One region of the Bradyrhizobium sp. HKCCYLRH3059 genome, then DNA from elsewhere that is predicted to be linked to it. Evidence: predicted binding sites of a transcription regulator. Region 1 holds the regulator's gene; each other region holds the start of a gene.
What was found. Region 1 encodes PhoB, which activates phosphate uptake and scavenging genes when phosphate is short. Its sites were predicted from a motif close to TGTCATNNANCTGTCAT; they were not measured.
Positions count from the first base shown of each region.

Region 2: ACQR13_RS01370 (DUF2794 domain-containing protein) is a predicted target of PhoB. The motif match lies at 2,149-2,165, and genes of this name have one in related genera.
Region 3: phnC (phosphonate ABC transporter ATP-binding protein) is a predicted target of PhoB. The motif match lies at 1,486-1,502, and genes of this name have one in related genera.
Region 4: phnF (phosphonate metabolism transcriptional regulator PhnF) is a predicted target of PhoB. The motif match lies at 2,036-2,052, and genes of this name have one in related genera.

Region 1 covers NZ_JBNPUF010000011.1:61,167-66,566, reverse strand. The annotation lists gene ACQR13_RS28340 (trypsin-like serine protease) at 1-815, opposite strand, end outside; gene phoB (phosphate regulon transcriptional regulator PhoB) at 962-1,669, opposite strand; gene phoU (phosphate signaling complex protein PhoU) at 1,686-2,402, opposite strand; gene pstB (phosphate ABC transporter ATP-binding protein PstB) at 2,433-3,254, opposite strand; gene pstA (phosphate ABC transporter permease PstA) at 3,251-4,132, opposite strand; gene pstC (phosphate ABC transporter permease subunit PstC) at 4,136-5,134, opposite strand; gene pstS (phosphate ABC transporter substrate-binding protein PstS) at 5,232-5,400, opposite strand, start outside.
Region 2 covers NZ_JBNPUF010000001.1:296,187-301,586, forward strand. The annotation lists gene ACQR13_RS01360 (Bax inhibitor-1/YccA family protein) at 250-1,041, shown strand; gene ACQR13_RS01365 (GNAT family N-acetyltransferase) at 1,199-1,726, shown strand; gene ACQR13_RS01370 (DUF2794 domain-containing protein) at 1,772-2,137, opposite strand; gene ACQR13_RS01375 (DUF1223 domain-containing protein) at 2,558-3,340, opposite strand; gene acnA (aconitate hydratase AcnA) at 3,529-5,400, opposite strand, start outside.
Region 3 covers NZ_JBNPUF010000007.1:359,912-365,311, reverse strand. The annotation lists gene ACQR13_RS23325 (alpha-D-ribose 1-methylphosphonate 5-triphosphate diphosphatase) at 1-782, opposite strand, end outside; gene ACQR13_RS23320 (DapH/DapD/GlmU-related protein) at 779-1,441, opposite strand; gene phnC (phosphonate ABC transporter ATP-binding protein) at 1,616-2,425, shown strand; gene phnD (phosphonate ABC transporter substrate-binding protein) at 2,505-3,437, shown strand; gene phnE (phosphonate ABC transporter, permease protein PhnE) at 3,533-4,417, shown strand; gene phnE (phosphonate ABC transporter, permease protein PhnE) at 4,414-5,262, shown strand.
Region 4 covers NZ_JBNPUF010000007.1:351,153-356,552, reverse strand. The annotation lists gene ACQR13_RS23280 (ABC transporter ATP-binding protein) at 1-386, shown strand, start outside; gene ACQR13_RS23275 (phosphodiesterase) at 394-1,236, shown strand; gene phnF (phosphonate metabolism transcriptional regulator PhnF) at 1,272-1,997, opposite strand; gene phnG (phosphonate C-P lyase system protein PhnG) at 2,117-2,572, shown strand; gene phnH (phosphonate C-P lyase system protein PhnH) at 2,572-3,183, shown strand; gene ACQR13_RS23255 (carbon-phosphorus lyase complex subunit PhnI) at 3,187-4,290, shown strand; gene ACQR13_RS23250 (alpha-D-ribose 1-methylphosphonate 5-phosphate C-P-lyase PhnJ) at 4,287-5,171, shown strand; gene phnK (phosphonate C-P lyase system protein PhnK) at 5,164-5,400, shown strand, end outside.

The sequences.
Region 1 (5,400 bases):
AGGAAGCGGACGTTGCCGGGGCTGACCTGCGCCACGCCGTTGAACACGCAATGCGCCGCGGTGAGCACGACGCGCGGCGCGACCAGCGTGCCGGTGCACCAGCCGCCGGTCGAGTATTGCGCGACGGTGACGACGCCGATCGACGACGCCGGCCACGAGGTGGGATCGACGACCTCGCCGATGTGGCGGTCGAGCCCGAGCAGTTGCTCCGGACGCGGAGCGGCGATGCCGGCCTCCGCCGATTCCGGCTTCGGCCGCCAGGCCGCAATGGCACTCTGAGCCTGGACGCGCTGCGGCTCGGTCAACTTGACCCGCTGCACGTCGCGGCCGGCCGATCGCACGCCGCTACGGCCCGCCATCACCAGCCAGGCATAGCCCTGCACGACGTCCTGTTTCACACCGCGGCCGTCGAGCAGCATCAGGCCGAGCATGTATTGCGACTGGGCGAAGCCCTGCGCCGCGGCGCGGCTGAACCAGCGGCCGGCTTCGCCGTAATTGCTCGCAACACCTTCGCCATTGACGTAGGCGATGCCGAGATAGTGTTGCGCGACAGCGAGCCCCTGATCGGCGGCCTTGCGGTACCACGCCAGCGCCTCGGCGGGGTTGCGCGGTTGGCCCCAGCCGAAGGCGTGCATGAAGCCGACGTCGAACTGCGCCCGCGCATCGCCCTTGGCGGCCAGCGGCAGCAGCCGTCGCATCGCCGCCGCATGCTGCCCGTTGCCTGCCGCCGCGACCGCGTCTTCGAGCTCGGCGGCCGTGGCGCCCGCCGCGCCGCCGAGCAGCACGGCAAGAGATATGATGATGGTCTTGATCAAGGGCGTCCGCTGGCACCGAAACATCGTGACGGCCACGAAGCAGACACGATCAAGACGGCGGCGGCGTGGCGGAAAGCGGACCGCGATCTCCTCAATCGGGCCGCCTCGCGTCTCACACCTGCTGCGTCCTCACGCCGGATCGCCCCTTACACCTGCTCGCTCTTGGCGAAGCGATCATCGAGCGCATAACCGGCGCCGCGCACGGTGCGGATCGGGTCCTGCTCGCGGCCGGGATTGAGCAGCTTGCGCAGGCGGCCGATATGGACGTCGACGGTGCGCTCGTCGATGTAGATGTCGCGGCCCCAGACACTGTCGAGCAGCTGCTCGCGGCTGAACACGCGGCCGGGATGCTCCAGGAAGAACTCGAGCAGGCGGTATTCGGTCGGGCCGAGATCGATCGGCCTACCAGAGCGCGCCACGCGGCGCTTCTCGCGGTCGAGCTCGATGTCGCCATAGGACAGCACGGTCGCCAGCCGCTCCGGACTCGCCCGCCGCAGCAGGCCTTTCACCCGCGCCAGAAGCTCCGGCACCGAGAACGGCTTGACGATGTAGTCGTCGGCGCCGGTCGCGAGGCCGCGCACGCGCTCGCTCTCCTCGCCGCGTGCGGTGAGCATGATGATCGGCAACTGCCGGGTCTCGGTCCGCGCCCGCAGGCGGCGGCACAGCTCGATGCCGGACAGGCCCGGCAGCATCCAGTCGAGCACGACGAGATCGGGAACACGCTCCTTCAGGCGCGTGTCGGCTTCGTCGCCGCGCGCCACTGTCTCGACCTCGTAGCCTTCGGCCTCGAGGTTGTAGCGCAGCAGCGTCGTCAGCGCCTCCTCGTCCTCCACCACCAGAATTCGGGCGCCCATGTCTGAACCGTCTCTCTCAGTTGCCGGGGATCGTCGATGCGAAGCTCGTCATGTCGCCCTTCGGGCGCTTGTCCATGATCTGCTGGCCTTCGATCATATAGAACACCGTCTCGGCGATGTTGGTCGCGTGATCGCCGATGCGCTCGATATTCTTGGCGCAGAACATCAGGTGGATGCAGAACGAGATGTTGCGCGGATCCTCCATCATGTAGGTCAGGAGCTCGCGAAACAGCGAGGTGCAGATGGCATCGACTTCCTCATCGCCCTTCCACACCGTCATCGCCGCCGGCAAATCGTGCGCGGCATAGGCGTCCAGCACCGTCTTGACCTGCGACTGCACGAGATCGGTCATGTGCTCGAGCCCGCGGATCAGCTTCAGCGGATGGAAGTCGCTCTCCAGCGCCGCGACGCGCTTGCCGATGTTCTTGGCGAGGTCGCCGATGCGCTCCAGATCGGTCGCCACGCGCATCGCGCCGACGATCTCGCGCAGGTCGACCGCCATCGGCTGTCGCCGGGCGATGGTGAGAACGGCGCGCTCCTCGATGATGCGCTGCAGCTTGTCGACCTCGGCGTCGGTGGCGACCACCTTCTGGCCGAGCGCGATGTCGCGTCGCACCAGCGCATCGACGGAATCGACGATCAGCCGCTCGGCGAGGCCGCCCATCTCCGATACCAGACGGGTGAGGTCCTGCAGATCGCTGTCGAACGCCTTGGCGGTATGTTCACTGGCCATGATGATCTCCTGAAGACAATGTCGTCGGCGTCAGCCGAACCGGCCGGTGATGTAATCCTGGGTCCGCCGATCGCTCGGCGAGGTGAAGATCTTGCTGGTGTCGTCGAACTCGATCAGCTCGCCGAGATACATGAAGGCGGTCTTGTCGGAGACGCGCGCCGCCTGCTGCATGTTATGCGTCACGATGGCGATCGTATAGTTTTCGGCGAGTTCCTGGATCAGCTCCTCGACCTTGGCGGTCGAGATCGGATCGAGCGCCGAGCACGGCTCGTCGAACAGGATCACCTCCGGCCGGACCGCCACGGTACGCGCGATGCACAGCCGCTGCTGCTGGCCGCCGGACAGCGACAGGCCCGAGGCGTTGAGCTTGTCCTTGACCTCGTTCCACAACGCGCCGCCGCGCAGCGCCTTCTCGACCCGGTCGTCCATCTCCGACTTGGAGATCTTCTCATAGAGGCGGATGCCGAAGGCGATGTTCTCGTAGATCGTCATCGGGAACGGCGTCGGCTTCTGGAACACCATGCCGACCCGGGCACGCAGCAGGTTCAGATCGAGCTTGGGATCGAGGATGTTGGTGTTGTCGAGCATCAGCTGCCCGGTCGCCCGCTGCCCCGGATAGAGATCGTACATCCGGTTGAAGATGCGCAGCAGCGTGGACTTGCCGCAGCCGGACGGGCCGATGAACGCGGTGACGCGGTTGGTGCCCAGCGACAGGTTGATGTTCTTCAGCGCATGATGGTCGCCGTAGTAGAAGTTGAGGTTGCGCGCGGTCACCTTGGCCGGCGCATCCGGAAGCGCCTTGCCGTGAAGAGCGTGATTGGGCTGACTGACGGAGACGGACAGTTCGGTCATTTGGTGTTCCTCTCGGCGCCGAGAATGCGTGCACCGATGTTCAGGGCGAGCACGGCCAGAGTGATGAGAAGGGCTCCGCTCCAGGCCAGTTGTTTCCAGTAGGCATAAGGGCTCTGGACGAAATTGTTGATGGTGACGGGCAGGTTCGCCATCGTCTTGGAAAGGTTGAGGCTCCAGAACTGGTTCGACAGCGCGGTGAACAGCAGAGGCGCGGTCTCGCCGGCGACGCGGGCGGTCGCCAGCAGCACGCCGGTGATGAGGCCCGAGCGCGCCGCCCGATAGGCGATGCGGCGGATCACCAGCGAGCGCGGCAGGCCGAGCGCAGACGCCGCCTCGCGCAGCGGGTTGGGCACGAGCAGCAGCATGTCCTCGGTGGTGCGCAGCACCACCGGGATCACGATGACCGCCAATGCAAGGGAACCCGCGAGTGCCGAGAAGCCGCCCATCGGCACCACGACCGCACCATAGATGAACAGGCCGATGATGATCGAGGGCGCCGACAGCAGGATGTCGTTGATGAAGCGGATCACCGAGGTCAGGCGGTCGTTGCGGCCGTATTCGGCGAGATAGGTGCCGGCGAACAGGCCGAGCGGCGCGCCGATGCCGACGCCGATGATCGTCATGATCAAGGAGCCGACGATGGCGTTGCGCAGGCCGCCTTCGCTGGAGCCGGGCGGTGGCGTGTCGGCGGCAAAAACCTGCAGGCTGAGGCCGGCGAGTCCGTTATAGAACAGCGTGAACAGGATCAGCGCCAGCCAGGTGACGCCGAACATCGCGGCAGCAACGCAGAGGCCGCGGATCACGATGTCTCTGCGGCGCCGGCGCGCATAGATCGGATTGACCGGCGCATCGAGTGTAAGCGTGTCAGCGCTGGACATGGCTTATTTTCCCGCCTTGGCTTCGAGCCGCATGAGCATCAGCCGCGCGCTCGCCAGCACGAAGAACGTGAGCACGAACAGCAGCAGGCCGAGCAGGATCAGGCTCGACTGGTGCAGCCCGTCGCTCTCCTGGAATTCGGAGGCGATGGCGGCCGAGATCGTGGTGCCCGGTGCGAAGATCGAGGATGAGATACGGAACGAGTTGCCGATGATGAAGGTCACCGCCATCGTTTCGCCGAGCGCACGCCCCAGCGCCAGCATGACGCCGCCGATCACGCCGACACGGGTGTAGGGAATGACGACGCTGCGCACGACCTCCCAGGTGGTGCAGCCGACCCCGTAGGCGGCTTCCTTCAGCACCGGCGGGACCGTCTTGAACACGTCGACCGAGATCGAGGTGATGAACGGAAGCACCATGATCGCCAGGATCAGCGAGGCGTTGAACAGGCTGAGATAGGACGGCGGACCGGCGAAGATGTCCTGCAGCACGGGGATGCCGGCGCAGAGATTGATCATGAACGGCTGGAACGTATAGGCCAGGAACGGCCCCAGCACGAAGAAGCCCCACATGCCGTAGATGATCGAGGGAATGCCGGCGAGCAGCTCGATGGCAAGTCCGATCGGACGGCGCAGCCATTGCGGGCAGAGCTCGGTGAGGAAGATCGCAATGCCCAGACCGACCGGAATGGCGATCAGCATCGCGATGAAGGACGTGACCAAGGTGCCGTAGATCGGGCCGAGCGCCCCGAGCACCGGCGGATCGGCCGACGGCGCCCAGCGCCGCGTCCACAGGAATTCGAAGCCATATTCTCTCATGGCCGGCCATGCGCCGACGATGAGCGACAGGATGATGCCGCCCAGGATCAACAGGACGGAGATCGCGGACAGCCGCGTGATCCAATAGAAGGTCACGTCGCCGAGCTTGAAGGCGCTGAGCGCGCGTGCCCGGTCATAGGGGCCGGCAGCAGCCGCGATATCGCTGACTTCGGTCTGAACCGCCATCTCTGCCAATTCTGCCCCCTGTTCCTTGGACACGCCTCAACCCCGGTAGCGCCCCTCCCCCGGAGGCCGGGAGAGGGGGATTTTCGATACGTCCAGCTCAGCTCTTGATGTCGGCCGACCAGGTCTTCTCGATCAGCTTCACGACGCTGTCGGGCATCGGGATGTAGTCGAGCTCCTCAGCCATCTTGGCGCCCTTCTCGAACGACCACTTGAAGAACTTGATGGCTTCGCCGGACGCCGCCTTGTCGGCCGGCTCCTTGTGCATC
Region 2 (5,400 bases), on a different contig from region 1:
TGCCGCACGGTTAACGCGATTTCTGCGGCTGGGACGCGCGCGGAGCGACATTCAGCCGCGCGTGGAAGCTTGCGGCAGATATGCTAGTTTCCCATCTAGGGAATGGGCTCAGAGACCTGCCAAAAGATGGCGAATTTGCCGATGACGCAAATTTAATATCTGCAGCGGTGGGTATGAGATAGGGTTTTTCGAGAACCGGCCAACGGTCCTGTCAGGACCGGGCTGCCGGGCAACCAACGGGAATCGACCATGTCGGACCTAGACCGCAACTATGCTTCACCCTTTGGCCGGGTGGCCGGGCGCGCCGATGCCGCGACCGTCGACGCCGGTCTGCGCGCCTACATGCTGCGCATCTACAATTACATGAGCATCGGCCTGGCCATCACCGGCCTTGCGGCACTGGGCGTCTACATGGCGTCGGTGACCGGCGATCCGGCGGCCGGCGTGTTCAAGTTCGGTAACGCCTATCTGACGCAGTTCGGCTACGCGATGTTCGTGAGCCCGCTGAAGTGGCTGTTCATCCTGGCCCCCCTGGTCATGGTGTTCGCGATCTCGGCCGGCATCAACCGCTTGGCGCCGTCGACCGCACAGATCCTGTTCTGGGTGTTCTCGGCCTTGATGGGCATCTCGCTGTCGTCGATCTTCTTGGTGTACACCCACACCTCGATCGTGCGGGTGTTCTTCATCACCGCGGCGACGTTCGGCGCGCTGAGCCTCTACGGCTACACGACCAAGCGTGACATGACGGGCATGGGCTCGTTCCTGTTCATGGGCCTGATCGGCATCGTGCTGGCGAGCCTCGTGAACCTGTTCCTGGCGAGCTCGATGCTGCAGTTCATCGTCTCGGTGATCGGCGTGTTCGTGTTCGCCGGCCTGACCGCCTGGGACACGCAGCGTCTGAAGAACGAGTACATCTACGGCTACGCTTCCGCGGGCGGCGACATCGCGGAGCGCGCGGCAATCACCGGCGCCCTGTCGCTGTACTTGAACTTCATCAACCTGTTCACGCTGCTGCTGCAGTTGCTCGGACAGCGCGACTGATATCCAACCGCTCGAACGAGCGACCTTCGAAGCCCCGGCCTCACCGCCGGGGCTTTTCGTTTGCACAAACCCCGATTGCGACCGGCGCAAAGCCGCAGCGGCAGCCATGCCGCGAGGCCGGATTGATCGCCGCGTCCGCCCGGGTATGCTTCCCCCCATGTCCGACATTGAAATCCGGCCCACCCAGGAGGCCGACCTTCCCGCCATCACCGCCATCTACGGCCAAGCCGTCCGCGAGGGCACGGCCACCTTCGAGCTCGACCCTCCGGATCTGGCGGAGATGACGCGCCGCTTCCGGGCGCTCCGCGACGGCGGCTTCCCCTATTTCGCTGCCCTGCTGGACGGAGAGGTGGTGGGCTATGCCTATGCCGGGCCCTACCGGCCCCGCCCTGCCTATCGCTTCACGGTGGAGAACTCGGTCTATCTCGCTCCGGCCAGCCAGCGTCGCGGCATCGGGATGCGCCTGATGCGGCGGCTGATCGACGCCTGTGAGGAGGGAGGCTTTCGCCAGATGATCGCCGTCATCGGCGACTCCGCCAATTCCGGCTCGGTCGGGCTGCATACCGCCTGCGGCTTCCAGATGATCGGCACCCACCCGAGCGTCGGCCTGAAATTCGGCCGCTGGCTCGATACTGTGATGATGCAGCGCCCGCTCGGGGCCGGGAGCAGCGACGTCCCGGCGTAAGGCAGCGCCAGTCGGAATGTCATGATCAAGCCGGAACGCGTGGGATCAGACCAGGGCTGGTTTGGGCGCGATCACCAGCAGCACGCGCTCGAGCTCGTGGCCGCGGCGCAGGATCAGCCCGGTGGCCGAGATCACGCTGTACATGCCCTGCTTGCGTGCGAGACGCGGATCCTTCTCGATGCGGTAGATCGGCACCTCGGACGCCCGGCGAAACACGGAGAAGACGGCCCGGTCACGCAGGAAGTCGATTGAATAGTCGCGCCACTCACCGTCGGCGACCATGCGGCCGTAGAGGTTCAGGATGCGGTTCAGCTCCAGGCGGTCGAACGTCACCCGGCTCGGCGCTGCGGCCGCACTGCGCGCCGCCGCGCGGTTCTCGCTGGGGTCGGCGTCCTCCGGCGTGAGGTTCATTGGCGTCCTCCTGTCATCCGTGTGACATGATCGCGCCATCCGGCAGAAGCCGCAAGGGGCCGTTTTCGTTGTTGAAGTTCGACCGAGCCTGCGAGGCCGTCGGTTCCGCGAACACGCAAGCGTCACGGGATCGTTAGCAGAATCATAATCGCGCCGTCTTTCCGCCCACCGACCGCCCCCGACCTTCGGCATAAGATTCGTGTGCGTTGGCCCGGTCCTTTCGGTTCCGGATTCCTCAGCCCCCAGCCCCCCGGGGTCGTCAGGATCGGGTCTATTCACAAGTAAGGCAAAGGGCCAACGCAAGTTGGTCCTTTTGCTTTTCTGGCGTGAGCTGCACGTAAGATTGTCGGGACGCGCCGTCGCACGGACGTGACGCGCCCAACGCAGGTCAGCGAAAACGAAGATCAGGACGACGGAAGATCAGCGCTCGGGACCGCGCGCCGTTGCTGAAGCCCGTCCGCCCAACGGCAACTCGGAAAAGGCGGCCCCGAGCATCGGCCCAGGGCGGTCGCGACTGCCGTCCTGCACATAGACGACGGTGCCATCGACGCCCTCGCGGGCGATCTTCTCCAGCGGCACGCTCCATCTGACCGGCGACCCGTTCCAGTCACCCAGCTTCTGAAGACCGCGAACGACGTTGTAATAGGTCAGATCACGGCCGCTGTTCTCGCCGCGGCCGACCGAGATCGGGACCACCCGCGAGATCGAGCAGACCCAGACCTCGCCGTGCTTGCGCGGCATCTGGTCGTTGGCCGCGGCCACGGAGACAGTAAGGTCCTGGCCGTCGACCGACAGCCTCACCGGCACCGACATCACGCTGCCACCCTGGACGGTCTCCTCGATGGCACCCTCGATCGCCTCGCGGTCGCTGCCGATCACATGCACGGAGCCGTTGACCACCGCCTGCGGCGTATAGACCTCGCGGTCGCCGCGCGCACGAGAATAGGCCCGCTGCCGGGCCGTGAAGCGGGAGTCGGCCAGCGTGTCCTTCCAGCCGAGATAGTCCCAGTAGTCGATCGGCAGCGACAGCGCGATGACCGAAGGATCTCTGGCGAGCTCGCCGAGGATCTTGTCAGCCGGCGGGCAGGACGAACAGCCTTGCGAGGTGAAGAGTTCGATCACCGCACGGGGATCGGACGCAGCTGGCCGGACGAAAGCGATGACCGCACAGACACTCAGCGCTGCGCGCGACCACCACGACATCTGTCCACTCATCGCCACTGTCCCGTCTGGACCACCGTCCGCTGCGCCCTGTGCATCACTGCATCCGCGATGCCGTCCTCGTAGTTAACAAACCGAAAATGCAAAAGAGGCGGCCTTTGTCATAGGCCGCCTCCTTCATCACCCGCTACTCACTTCAGAGTGAGCCAAACTGTCGCATCGCGCGTTGGTTAAGCGGCGAGCTTGCGCAGCACGTAGTGCAGGATGCCGCCGTTGCGGTAGTAGTCGAGCTCGTCGAGCGTATCGATCCGGCAGAGCAGCGGCACCTGCTGCGCCGCGCCGTCGGCCGAGACGATCTCGGCGGTCAGGGTTTGGCGCGGCTTCAGGTCGCCTTGCAGGCCCTTGATGGTAACCTTCTCGTCGCCCTTGAGGCCGAGCGAGGACCAGGACGTGCCTTCCTGGAAGGTGAGCGGCAGCACGCCCATACCCACCAGATTGGAGCGATGGATGCGCTCGAAGCTCTGGCAGATCACGGCACGGACGCCCAGCAGCCGGGTACCTTTGGCGGCCCAGTCGCGCGACGAACCGTTGCCGTATTCGGCGCCGGCGAACACCACCAGCGGCACGCCCTCTTCCTGATACTTCATCGCGGCGTCGTAGATCGACATCTGCTCGCCGTCGGGCCAGTGCTTGGTCAGGCCGCCCTCTGGAATGTTGCCGTCAGCACCCTTGAGCATGAAGTTCTTGATGCGGATGTTGGCGAAGGTACCGCGCATCATGATCTCGTGATTGCCGCGGCGCGTGCCATACTGGTTGAAGTCAGCCGGGCGGACCTGGTGCTCGCTGAGGAACTTGCCGGCGGGCGAGGTCAGCTTGATCGAACCGGCCGGCGAGATGTGGTCGGTCGTGATCTTGTCGCCGAACAGCGCCAGCACGCGAGCCTCGACGATGTCCTTGATCGGCTCGGGCTCCTTCTTCATGCCCTCGAAATACGGCGGGTTCTGCACGTAGGTCGACGACATGTTCCAGCGATAGGTCTCGCTCTCGACCGTCTTGATCTTGCGCCAGTTGGTGTCGCCCTTGAACACGTCGGCGTAGCGCTTCTTGAAGATCGACGCCTTGACGAACTTCTTGACGAAGTCGTTGACCTCCTTGGTCGTCGGCCAGATGTCCTTCAGGTAGACCGGCTTCTTGTCCTTGCCGATGCCGATCGGCTCGACCGAAAGATCCTTGGTCACGGTGCCGGCCAGCGCATAGGCCACGACCAGCGGCGGCGAGGCCAGATAGTTGGCCTGCACGTCCGGCGAGACGCGGCCTTCGAAGTTGCGGTTACCCGACAGCACGGCCGCCGCGACCACGCCGTTGTCGTTGATCGACTTCGAGATCTCCTCCGGCAGCGGGCCGGAATTGCCGATGCAGGTGGTGCAGCCGAATCCGACGAGGTTGAAGCCGACCTTGTCGAGGTCCTTCTGCAGGCCCGAGTTGGCAAGGTATTCGGCAACCACCTGACTGCCGGGAGCGAGGGAGGTCTTCACCCACGGCTTGGCCTTGAGGCCCTTGGCGGCGGCGTTGCGGGCCAAGAGGCCGGCGCCGATCAGCACGCTCGGATTCGAGGTGTTGGTGCAGGAGGTGATGGCGGCGATGACGACGTCGCCATGGCCGATGTCGAAGTCCTTGCCCTCGACCGGGAAGCGCTGCGCAGCGTCGGGCTTCTTGTACTCCCCAGCCAGCGCGGTCGCGAAGCCTTCGGCCACCGCCGGCAGCGCGATGCGGCCTTCGGGACGCTTCGGACCGGCCATCGACGGCACGACGTCGGCGAGATCGAGGGTCAGCGTCTGCGTGAACACCGGGTCCGGCGACTTGGCAGTGCGGAACAGACCCTGCGCCTTGGCATAGGCCTCGACCAGCGCGACGCGCGGCGCCTTGCGACCCGAGGTCTTGAGATAGTCGATGGTGGCGGCGTCAACCGGGAAGAAGCCGCAGGTCGCGCCGTATTCCGGAGCCATGTTGGCAATGGTCGACTTGTCGGCGACCGAGAGATGGTCGAGGCCGGGGCCGAAGAACTCGACGAACTTGCCGACCACGCCGAGCTTGCGCAGCAT
Region 3 (5,400 bases), on a different contig from region 1:
TGAGCGGCCTCGCGCGCGGTCTCCTCATTGACCGGAAACTCTGCGATGGTCACTCCCTGGCTGCGAAACGCCTTGCGCATGGCCGGGCTGTTGTCGTCATGCGACAGCATGCGGACACCAGCCTTGCGTGCGATCTCGGCCAGCCGCGCGATCGAGGCCGGAACGGCGTCGGCGCGAGCGGCGATGCGCGCGACCAACCGGTCGAACTCCGCGCCGGGCAGGCCGGTGCGGTCGACCATGCGCTGGCGCTTGTGCGGCTTGTCCAGACTCGCCACCGTCGAATCCATGTGATCGTTGAAGGCGAACAGGTCAACGCGCCGGTCGGCGAGCCACCGGCCGATCTCCTCCTCATCGTCGAGATTGAAGGTCTCGTGACGCAGATGAAAGCGCGTGTCGGCTGCGAGCCGCGGGCGCAGCGCTTCGATCGATTCGAGCAGGCGCCGCGCATTGTCGGCGCTGCGCAGGCCCGGCTCCCATGACCAGGTCGTCGCGTGAAAGACCGTGGTGATGCCATTGCTGATGGCCTGGCGGTCGCTGTCGATCAGCGCAACGTCTGTCGGGAAATCGACCCCGGCGCGCGGCATCATCTGGCGCTCGAACGCATCGCCGTGGATGTCGACGATGCCGGGAAGCACAGTGAGCCCCTCCGCATCGAGTTCGAGACCCGACCGGCGTCCCGGTGTCCCGATGCCGGCGATCACGCCGCCGGATATGATCAAGGAAGTGTCTACGAGGTCGGTATCGACGAGGCAGCGGCCTCGCGAGATGCAGATATCGGTCATGGGGCGGCACTCTGCAGCACCGCGACGCGCGCGTCGAGGGCAGCCTCGTATTTGTCGAGAAACGCAGTGATCGCGAGCTTGCGAAAATCCGGCAGCGCCGCGCGCAGCGCCTCGTGATTCCAATCCCACCACGCCAGATCCAGCAGCCGCTGCTCGACCTCGTGCGGAAACCGGCGCTTGATCGGGCGCGCCGGATTGCCGGCGACGACGGTATAGGCCGGAACGTCCTTGGTGACGATGGCGCCAGCCGCCACGACCGCGCCGGTGCCGATGTTGCGGCCCGGCAGCACGATCGCGCCATGGCCGATCCAGACATCGTGTCCGATCTGGACATGATGCTCTCTCCGCCAGGCGAAGAACTCCGCATCGTCCGGCTCTCCTGGAAAATAGGCGCTGGCGCGATAGGTGAAATGGGCCTGCGTCGCCCGCTGCATCGGGTGGTTGCCCGGATTGATCCGGGTCATCGCCGCGATCGAGCAGAACTTCCCGATCCTCGTGTAGGTGATCTGGGAATCGTTGACCACATAGGAGTAGTCGCCCATCGTCACCTCCTGCAGGATGGTGCGGGCGCCTATCTCGCAATAGGCGCCGAGCGTCACGTCCTGGAGCTTGGCCGAGGGATCAACGGTAGGTTCAATCGAAAGCGACTTGCCGGCCATCTCGCGTCCTGTCTCTACGCCTGTGAGGGTGTTGGATCTCCCCTATGACAGAGGCGTGACATCTGCATGACTGTGACCGGCATGTGGACGGACGTGGCGCCGCAGTGTCCCTGTCACATAACTGTAGAATCCAGACGCTAGCGATAGGCCAAAGCGAGGCGTCTGGAGAATTCAATGCTGGTGGTGGATGGCCTGACGTGCCGTTTTGGCATGAAAGCCGCAGTCGACAATGCATCCTTCTCTGTTGCACCGGGCAGCTTCGTCGGCGTGATCGGGCGTTCCGGCGCCGGCAAGTCGACCCTGCTGCGGTCCATCAATCGTCTGAGCCCGGTGAGTGGCGGGCGCGTCCTCTTCAAGGATCTCGACGTGACGGCGCTGCGCGGCCGTGACCTGCGGCAGTGGCGCGCGCGCTCGGCGATGATCTTCCAGCAGTTCAATCTGGTCGGCCGATTGGACGTGCTGACGAACGTGCTGATGGGGCGACTGGCCGAAATCCCGTCGTGGCGCTCGCTGGCGCTGCTCTGGCCAGCGGAGGATGTCGCCATGGCGCTGTCCGCGCTCGAACAGTTCGACATGGCCTCCCTCGCCGCGCAGCGCGCCGATCAGCTCTCGGGCGGGCAGCAGCAGCGCGTCGCGATCGCGCGCGCGATGGTGCAGAACCCCGAGATCATTCTCGCAGACGAGCCGATCGCCTCGCTCGATCCCCGTAACACCAAGATCGTGATGGACGCGTTGCTGCGCATCAACAAGCATTTCGGCATCACCGTCGTCTGCAATCTGCATTCGCTCGATCTGGCGCGCAGCTATTGCGATCGCCTGATCGGCATGGCGACCGGACGGATCGTGTTCGACGACGTGCCGTCGGCGCTGACGGCGCAGATCGCACGTGAACTCTACGATCTCGAGGCGGACGAGGTGATGGGTTCGATCCATCCGGCACCGGCGGCAACGGTGCCGGTACTTGGCGAAGCGGCCGTGGCCTGAGACGCGGATTTCTGCAAGCTCGAGCTTCCGCATGGCGCGGGGGCGAGACCTGTTACTTACTGCAACAAGAGGGCATGTTATGATCAATCGTCGCATCGTTCTGGCGGGCGTCGCTGCGCTGGCTTTCACGGCCTCGGCGTCAGCCGAGGACTGGAAGGCGAAGTATCCTGAGCTGACCTTCGCCGTGGTCCCGGCAGAGAACGCCTCGGGTGTCACCGAGCGCTGGACGCCTTTCGTGAACTATCTCTCGAAAGAGCTGGGCGTGAAGGTGACGCTGCGTATCGCCAACGATTATGCGGCCGTGATCGAAGGCCAGCGCGCCGGCAACATCCACATCGCGAGCTATGGCTCGGCGTCGTTTGCCCGCGCCCGGCTCACCGGGGTCAAGACCGATGCCTTCGCCAACGACATCAACTCCGACGGCAGCACCGGCTACTATTCGGTGTTCTTCGTCAAGGCGAGCAGCCCGTACCGGAAGGTCGAAGACCTCAAGGGCAAGAATCTCGGCCTCGTCGATCCGAACTCAACGTCGGGCAACAACGTGCCCCGCTTCGAGCTCAACAAGATGGGCGTGACCGACGCCGAGACGTATTTTGGCAAGGTTGTCTTCACCGGCAGCCACGAGAACGCGGTGCTGGCCCTTTCGCAGGGGACTGTCGACATCGCGGCCAACCAATGGACGAGCGACAACGATTCGACGTTGGCCCAGATGCTGACCAAGGGCATGCTGAAGAACGCTGACGGTTCGCCGATGAAGAAGGACGACTTCCGCATCATTCACAAGTCGGCGCCGATCATCAACGGCCCCTACGCCTACAACACGGACCTGCCGGACGATCTGAAATCGGCGATCGCCAAGGCCTTCTTCGATGCGCCGATCAAGGACAAGGCCGCCTTCGACCGTCTCTCCGACGGCCAGAAGAAGGGCTTCCACCCTGCCACGACGAAGGACTGGGATGGCACGATCGACCTGATCAAATTCGTCGACAGCCTGCGCAAGAAGGCGTCCTGATCGACGATCCATCGATGGTGAGCCGGGTCTCGTGGGGCCCGGCTCGTCCGTTGAAGAATCCCTCGCACGTCCGAACCAAGAGCAGCACGAAGCCGATGGCTGTTGCCGTTTCGATCCTTCCGAGCCAGCAGCTTGCGGCTCTGAACGAGACCTATCGGCGGGCCGTTTCGCGCCGTCGATTGCGTCTTGCCCTGTCCGCCATGGTATTCCTGGCGGTGCTCTTCGCCGCGGCCATCGGTGCCGAGGTCAATCCGCGGACGTTCTATACCTACTTCGGCAACTTCATCAGCTACTTCGATCGCATCTTCACGCTCGACGACGGGCAGCGGGTCTGGACCAATCTGCCCGAATGGTTCTGGGGCTTCAAGAAGTGGATCAAGCTTCTGGCAGAGACGCTGCTGATCAGCTACGTCGGCACGATGGCCGGAATGCTCGTCGCATTCGGTCTCAACTTCTTCGCCGCCGAGAACACCTCGCCCGCGCCGTGGATCCGCTTCACGGTGCGCCGGCTCCTGGAATTCGCCCGCACCGTTCCGAGCGTCGTGTTCGCCCTGATCTTCGTCATTGCTTTCGGGCTTGGGCCGATCCCGGGCGTCCTCGCCATCGCCCTTCATTCGAGCGGTGCGCTCGGCAAGCTGTTCTCCGAGGTCGTCGAAAACGCCGACATGAAGCCGGTCGAGGGCGTGCGCGCCACCGGCGCGAGCTGGCTGTCCTGCATGCGCTTTGCCGTGCTGCCCCAGGTCATCGCCGGCTTCTCCAGCTACACGCTGCTGCGGTTCGAGATCAACGTGCGCGAGGCGTCCGTGATGGGCTTCGTCGGTGCCGGCGGCATCGGCCAGGAGCTCGTGGTCGCGATCCGCAAGTTCTACTATTCCGACGTCAGCGCCATTCTTGTCATGATCGTGGTCACCGTGTTCCTGATCGACATCGGTACCGGCTGGCTGCGCGGCCGCCTGTTCGGCTCGGAGGCCCGCACATGAGTATCTCCGGCTCACCCGACCCGAAGCAGCTCGCCGAGCGCTATCCGCAGATCTTCAATCGGCCGCTGTCCGCACGCCTTGCAACGCCGCTCGTGCTGGCGTTGGCCGTGGCGATCTTCGTCTTCGGTCTGGTCGATCTCGACTTCTCGCCGTCGCGGATGCTGTCCGGCCTCGGCCAGCTCGGCTGGATCGCGCGGATGATGCTGCCGCCGGATCCCGGCTCATCGCTTCCGATTTATCTCAAGGCGCTCGGCGAGACGCTCTCGATCGCGGTGCTCGGCACCACCTTGGCGGCCGTGTTCGCTCTTCCGGTCAGCCTGCTTGCAGCCAGGAATATCATCCCGTCGGCGATCTTCCGTTTTCCGGTGCGTCGCCTGTTCGACACCATTCGTGGCGTCGACACACTGATCTGGGCGCTGGTCTGGATCAATGTCGTCGGCCTCGGGCCGTTCGCCGGAGTGCTGGCGATTGCGGTCTCGGATTTCGGAGCGCTCGGCAAGCTGTTCTCGGAGGCGATGGAGAGCGCCGACCGGCGGCAGGTCGAGGGCGTTCGCGCTGCCGGCGGCAGCCCGCTGCATGAGATCCGCTTCGGCCTTCTGCCGCAGGTTCTTCCCGTGATTGCCGGCCAGGTGCTCTACTTCATCGAATCCAACACGCGCTCGGCGACGATCATCGGCATCGTCGGCGCGGGAGGCATCGGGCTGCAGCTGGCGGAGCAGATCCGCGTGCTGGAATGGCAGAAGGTGTCGTTCCTGATCCTGATGATCCTCGTTGCGGTGGCTGTGATCGACTGGATCTCAGGCAAGCTGCGCTTTGCGATCATCGGCCGCCGCGCCATTGCTTGAACAGCGCGGCATCCGAAGGTTGCGATCGTTCGCCTACGAACGATCAGGATGCAGTGCCGGCTGTGTGTGCTGCACCGACTGTCGCAAATCCTTCACGTGCCGCCTTTAGGGGAAGCTCCGGAACTGGCTGCCATGCCA
Region 4 (5,400 bases), on a different contig from region 1:
CGCCGCGCGAAATCTATTTCTCGCCCGCCGATCGATTCGTCGCGGAGTTCGTCGGCGCGGCCAACATCATCGAGGCGCCGATCGACGGCGCCCAGCTCGTTCTGCCGGGAGGTCGGCAGCCGATCGCCGATCCCGGTCCACGTAACCTGGCGGTGGCGATGGTTCGGCCGGAAACGATCGGGATCGTCGACGCCGCGGCATCGAGTCTGACTGGCGTCGTCGACAGCGTCCGCTTTGTCGGCGACCGGCAGCGGATCATCGTCCGCGACGCCGCCTCAATTGCACTGACCGTGGACGCGCCGAATTCGATCAGGGTCGCTGCGGGAGAGCGGATCGGCCTATGGATTGCCCCGGACTCCATTCGGCTGTTGCCGGAGAAAGGCTGATCTGCTGATGACCAAGAGCCCCGTCGTCATCGCCCAGATATCCGACCTGCACATCAAGGCGCCCGGCCGGCTCGCCTACCGCCGCGTCAATACGGCGCGCGCGCTGGCCCGTTGCATCACGGAGCTCAACCGGTTCGAGCCGAAATTCGATCTGGTGGTGATCTCGGGCGATCTCGTCGATACGCCGTCGTCGGCCGAGTACGATCATCTCAAGGATCTTCTCGCCGAGCTCGAAACTCCATTCGTCGCCGTGCCCGGCAATCACGATTCACGCGAGCTGATGCGCGCGGCGTTTCCGGACGCTCTGCATGGTCAACCCACCGGTCCGCTGAACCGGTGCGTGGAGTTGGCCGATCTCGATCTGCTTCTGCTCGATTCCAGCGTGCCCGGCCATCCGCATGGCGAGCTCGATGAAGCGAGTCTGCAATGGCTCGACGCCGCGCTGGCCGGATCCAGCGAAAGGCCGGCCCTGCTGTTTCTGCACCACCCGCCGTTCGCCACTGGCATCTGGCACATGGACCGGCAGAACCTGCGCAACGCCGACGATCTCGCGGCCGTCCTCACGCGCCATCCGCGGGTGCAACTGATCGGGTGCGGTCACGTTCATCGCGCGACGCTGACCCGGTTTGCGGGCATCCCCTGCACGATCTGCCCGGCACCGAACCATGCCGTCGCGCTCGACCTGGCCGAGCTTCGCCCGCCATCCTTCCGGATCGAGCCACCGGCCTTTCACCTACATGCCTGGTTTCCGGGACCGGGATTTGGAACGGTCGTCACGCATCAGGTGCCGATCGGGGATTTCGACGGGCCGCATCCGTTCTTCAATCAGGACGGCACGCTCATCGACTGAGGGCGCAAGAACGAAGCGAGGCGGCGGGGTCTGGTCTAGCTCTCGACCTCGAACGTCACGCGCTCCGCCGCGAAGCGCGAGCGCTTGCTGACCAGCGGCGTCCCATCGGCATCGATGTCGGTGCTGTCGACCACCAGCACCGGACGGCCCAGCGCGAGGTCGAGCCGTGCGGCGTCGCTCGCGTCGGCGATGGCCGCCGTGATCCTGGTCGCGCCGCGGCGATAGTCGCGAATGCCGTAATGCGCAAGCAGCGCCGTCATCGAGCGGAGCGATGCGAAGATGTGGCCGGCCTCGGGAAATCGCTCGGACGACAGCCAGGACGTGCTGACGCAGATGGGGGTCTTGTCGGCAAGACGCAGTGCCTCGATTCGGACCAGCGGCGCCCCCGTCTTCAGTCGGAGCGCGTGCGCGAGTTCGCGCGTCGCCGACTCTTCGGACGCTGCGATCAACTGTCCGCGCGGCTCGCGCCCGCCGGCGCCCACGATCTCGGAGAACCTGGTTCGCGATCTCAGGGGATATGACAGACGAGGCGCTTCGACATAAGTGCCGCTGCCGCGCTCGGCGCGCACGAGGCCGCGCTCGGCCAAGGTCGCGAGCGCGCGACGCACCGTATGACGGTTGACGCGGTAGGTTTCGGCGATCTCGGTCTCGCCGGGCAGGCGGGTGCCGGCCGCGAAGCGGCCGTCGGCGATGTCGCGCTCGATGCCGTCGGCCACCCGGCGCCACAGTGCCACGCCCGAGTCAGCGCCCTGCATGCTCATCTGCGGTTCTCCGCTGCGCGACCTGAAAATCACGCCCATGTCATCAAACAGTCATGGCGCTTCGTTACGAAGTTGTCTATTAACATAGACAACTTCGCGATAGCAAGTTCGGGGTGAAGATGGAAGGCGAGACCGCGATGCAGGACCGGCGCAGGACGGCGATGCGGGTATTGGCGCATGCCTCGCATGCGGACATCCGCGCCAGGCTCGACGGACTGGCGCTGCCTGAGTATCGCGACCTGCGTCCGGCGGAGAATGGTCTCGTGATGCTGCGGGGCCGGATCGGCGGTGATGGCGCGCCGTTCAATGTCGGCGAAGCGACGGTGTCGCGCGCCGCGGTACGGCTGGAGAGCGGCGAGGTCGGGTTCGGCTATGTGCTCGGACGAGACGCCGGCAAGGCGCGTCTGATGGCGCTGTGTGACGCGATGATCCAGTCGTCGAGCCATGCGCGATCGATCGAGACTCAGGTGGTCGCGCCGCTGCAGGAGCAGATGCGCGCATCGCGGGAGCATCGAGCGGAGGAGGCTGCGGCCACGCGTGTCGATTTCTACACCATGGTGCGAGGAGAGGGCTGATGGGTCTCGCGGCATCCGATCTGCAACACGGTTTCGCCGACAATGTTCTGTCCGCGCAATCCACCTTCCGTACCGTCATGGAGGCCATGGCGCGTCCGGGCAATGTGCGGCAGGTCGAGGGCAATGTCGGCCGGCCGTCGTCGTTGATGCCTGGTGCTGCCGCGATCGCGTTGACCTTGTTCGATCACGATACGCCGATCTGGCTCGATGCGCCGCTCGCCGGCACGCCCGAGGTCGGCGCCTGGCTCAAGTTTCACACCGGGGCGCCGATCGTCGCCGATGCCGCGCTCGCCTGCTTTGCGGTGGCGGCGGACCCCGAAGCGCTGCCTGATCTGGATTCATTCGCGCTCGGCAGTGCTGAATACCCTGATCGCTCGACGACGCTGATCCTGCAGGTGCCGAGCTTGTCCGGAGGGCCGGCGTTCAAGCTGCGCGGTCCAGGCATCGACGGGACGACATCGTTCCGTGCAACGGTCGCGCCCGCCGATCTGTTCGAGCGGCTGTCGATCAATGAGAAGCTGTTTCCGCGTGGTGTCGATGTGGTGCTGGTCGATGGCTCGTCCATCGTCGCCATCCCGCGAACGACCCGACTCGTTTCCGCAGGAGAGTGAGGCATGTATGTTGCCGTCAAGGGTGGCGAGCGCGCCATCGAGAACGCGCACCGGCTGCTGGCGCATGAACGCCGGGGTGATCGCGATGTGCCCGAACTTTCGCTGGCGCAGATCTCCGAGCAGTTGGGGCTTGCCGTCGATCGCGTGATGGCCGAGGGCTCGCTGTACGACCGCGAGCTCGCGTCGCTCGCAATCAAGCAGGCACGCGGTGATCTGATCGAGGCGATCTTCCTGGTGCGTGCCTTCCGCGCGACCCTGCCGCGCTTCGGTGCGACCGAGCCGGTCGACACCGGTGCGATGCGGGTGCAGCGGCGCGTCTCGTCGACCTTCAAGGACATTCCGGGCGGCCAGGTGCTCGGGCCGACCTTCGACTATACGCATCGGCTGCTCGATCCGCAGTTGGCGGCCGCCGCCGAGCCGGAGCCGCCGGCCCGTGCCGAGGCGCCGAATGCGCCGACGCCACGTGTCACCGATATTCTCGGCCAGGACGGGCTGATCGAGCCGTCGCCGCAAGCCGATGTTGGCGCGCCGGTCGGCGATCTCACCCGCGATCCCCTAGGCTTTCCCGCCGATCGTGATCTGCGGTTGCAGAATCTCGCACGCGGTGATGAGGGCTTTCTGCTCGCGCTCGGCTACTCGACCCAGCGCGGCTACGGCCGCAACCATCCCTTTGCCGGCGAAATCCGCTTCGGCGAAGTCGAGGTCGAGTTCGTGGCCGAGGAGGTCGGGTTCGCGGTGCCGCTCGGATCGATCGAGCTGACCGAATGCCAGATGGTGAACCAGTTCAAGGGGTCGGCCACCGAGCCGCCGTGCTTCACGCGCGGTTACGGTCTCGCCTTCGGCCAGAGCGAGCGCAAGACGATGTCGATGGCGCTGGTCGACCGCGCCTTGCGGGCGCGTGAGCTGGGTGAGGATGTGATTGCGCCGGCGCAGGATGAGGAGTTCGTGATGTCGCACTCCGACAACGTGCAGGCGACCGGGTTCGTCGAGCATCTGAAGCTGCCGCATTATGTCGACTTCCAGTCCGAGCTCGGCCTGCTGCGCAAGCTGCGCCAGGAGTTCGCCGAGGCCAATGCCGCTCCCGAATTGAAGGAGGCTGCGGAATGAACGCGCCGACCTACAATTTCGCCTATCTCGACGAGCAGACCAAGCGGATGATCCGTCGCGCGATCCTGAAGGCGATCGCGATTCCCGGCTATCAGGTGCCGTTCGCGAGCCGCGAGATGCCGATGCCCTATGGCTGGGGCACCGGCGGCGTACAGGTCACCGCCGCCATTCTCGGTCCCGACGACGTGCTCAAGGTCATCGACCAGGGCTCGGACGATACGACCAATGCGATCTCGATCCGCAAGTTCTTCGCCAAGACCGCGGGCGTTGCGACCACGACGTCGACGGAAGAGGCGAGCGTGATCCAGACCCGGCATCGCATTCCCGAGGCGCCGCTTCACGAGGGGCAGGTGCTGGTCTATCAGGTGCCGATCCCGGAGCCGCTGCGCTTTCTCGAGCCGCGCGAGACCGAGACCCGCCGCATGCATGCGCTGGCCGAATATGGCCTGATGCACGTCAAGCTCTATGAGGACATCGCACGCTTCGGCCACATCGCGACGTCCTACGCCTATCCGGTCAAGGTCAATGCGCGCTACGTGATGGATCCGTCGCCGACGCCGAAGTTCGACAATCCCAAGATGGACAATTGCCCGGCGCTGCAATTGTTCGGTGCGGGACGCGAGAAGCGAATCTATGCCATTCCGCCCTATACGCCGGTCGTCTCGCTGGATTTCGAGGACCATCCGTTCACGCGCTACAAGTTCGATGCACCCTGCGCGCTGTGCGGCGCGGAGGATTCCTACCTGGACGAGATCGTGACCGACGACAAGGGCAGCCGCATGTTCGTCTGCTCCGACACCGATTACTGCGAGGGCCGCCAGGCGTCCGGACATCGTGGCGAGCAGAGCGCCGCCCCGCACAAGGAGAGCGCCCATGGCTGAGATGATCAGCGCATCCGATCAGCCGCTGCTCGTCGCGGAAGGGCTTGCGAAGAGCTACGGCCGGATGGCAGCCTGCCGCGACGTCTCCTTCGTGCTCTATCCCGGCGAGGTGCTCGCCATCGTCGGCGAGTCCGGCTCGGGCAAATCGACACTCTTGCAGATGCTGTCGGCGCAACTGGCGCCGACGTTGGGCCGCGTGTCCTATCGGATGCGGGACGGGGTGCTGCGC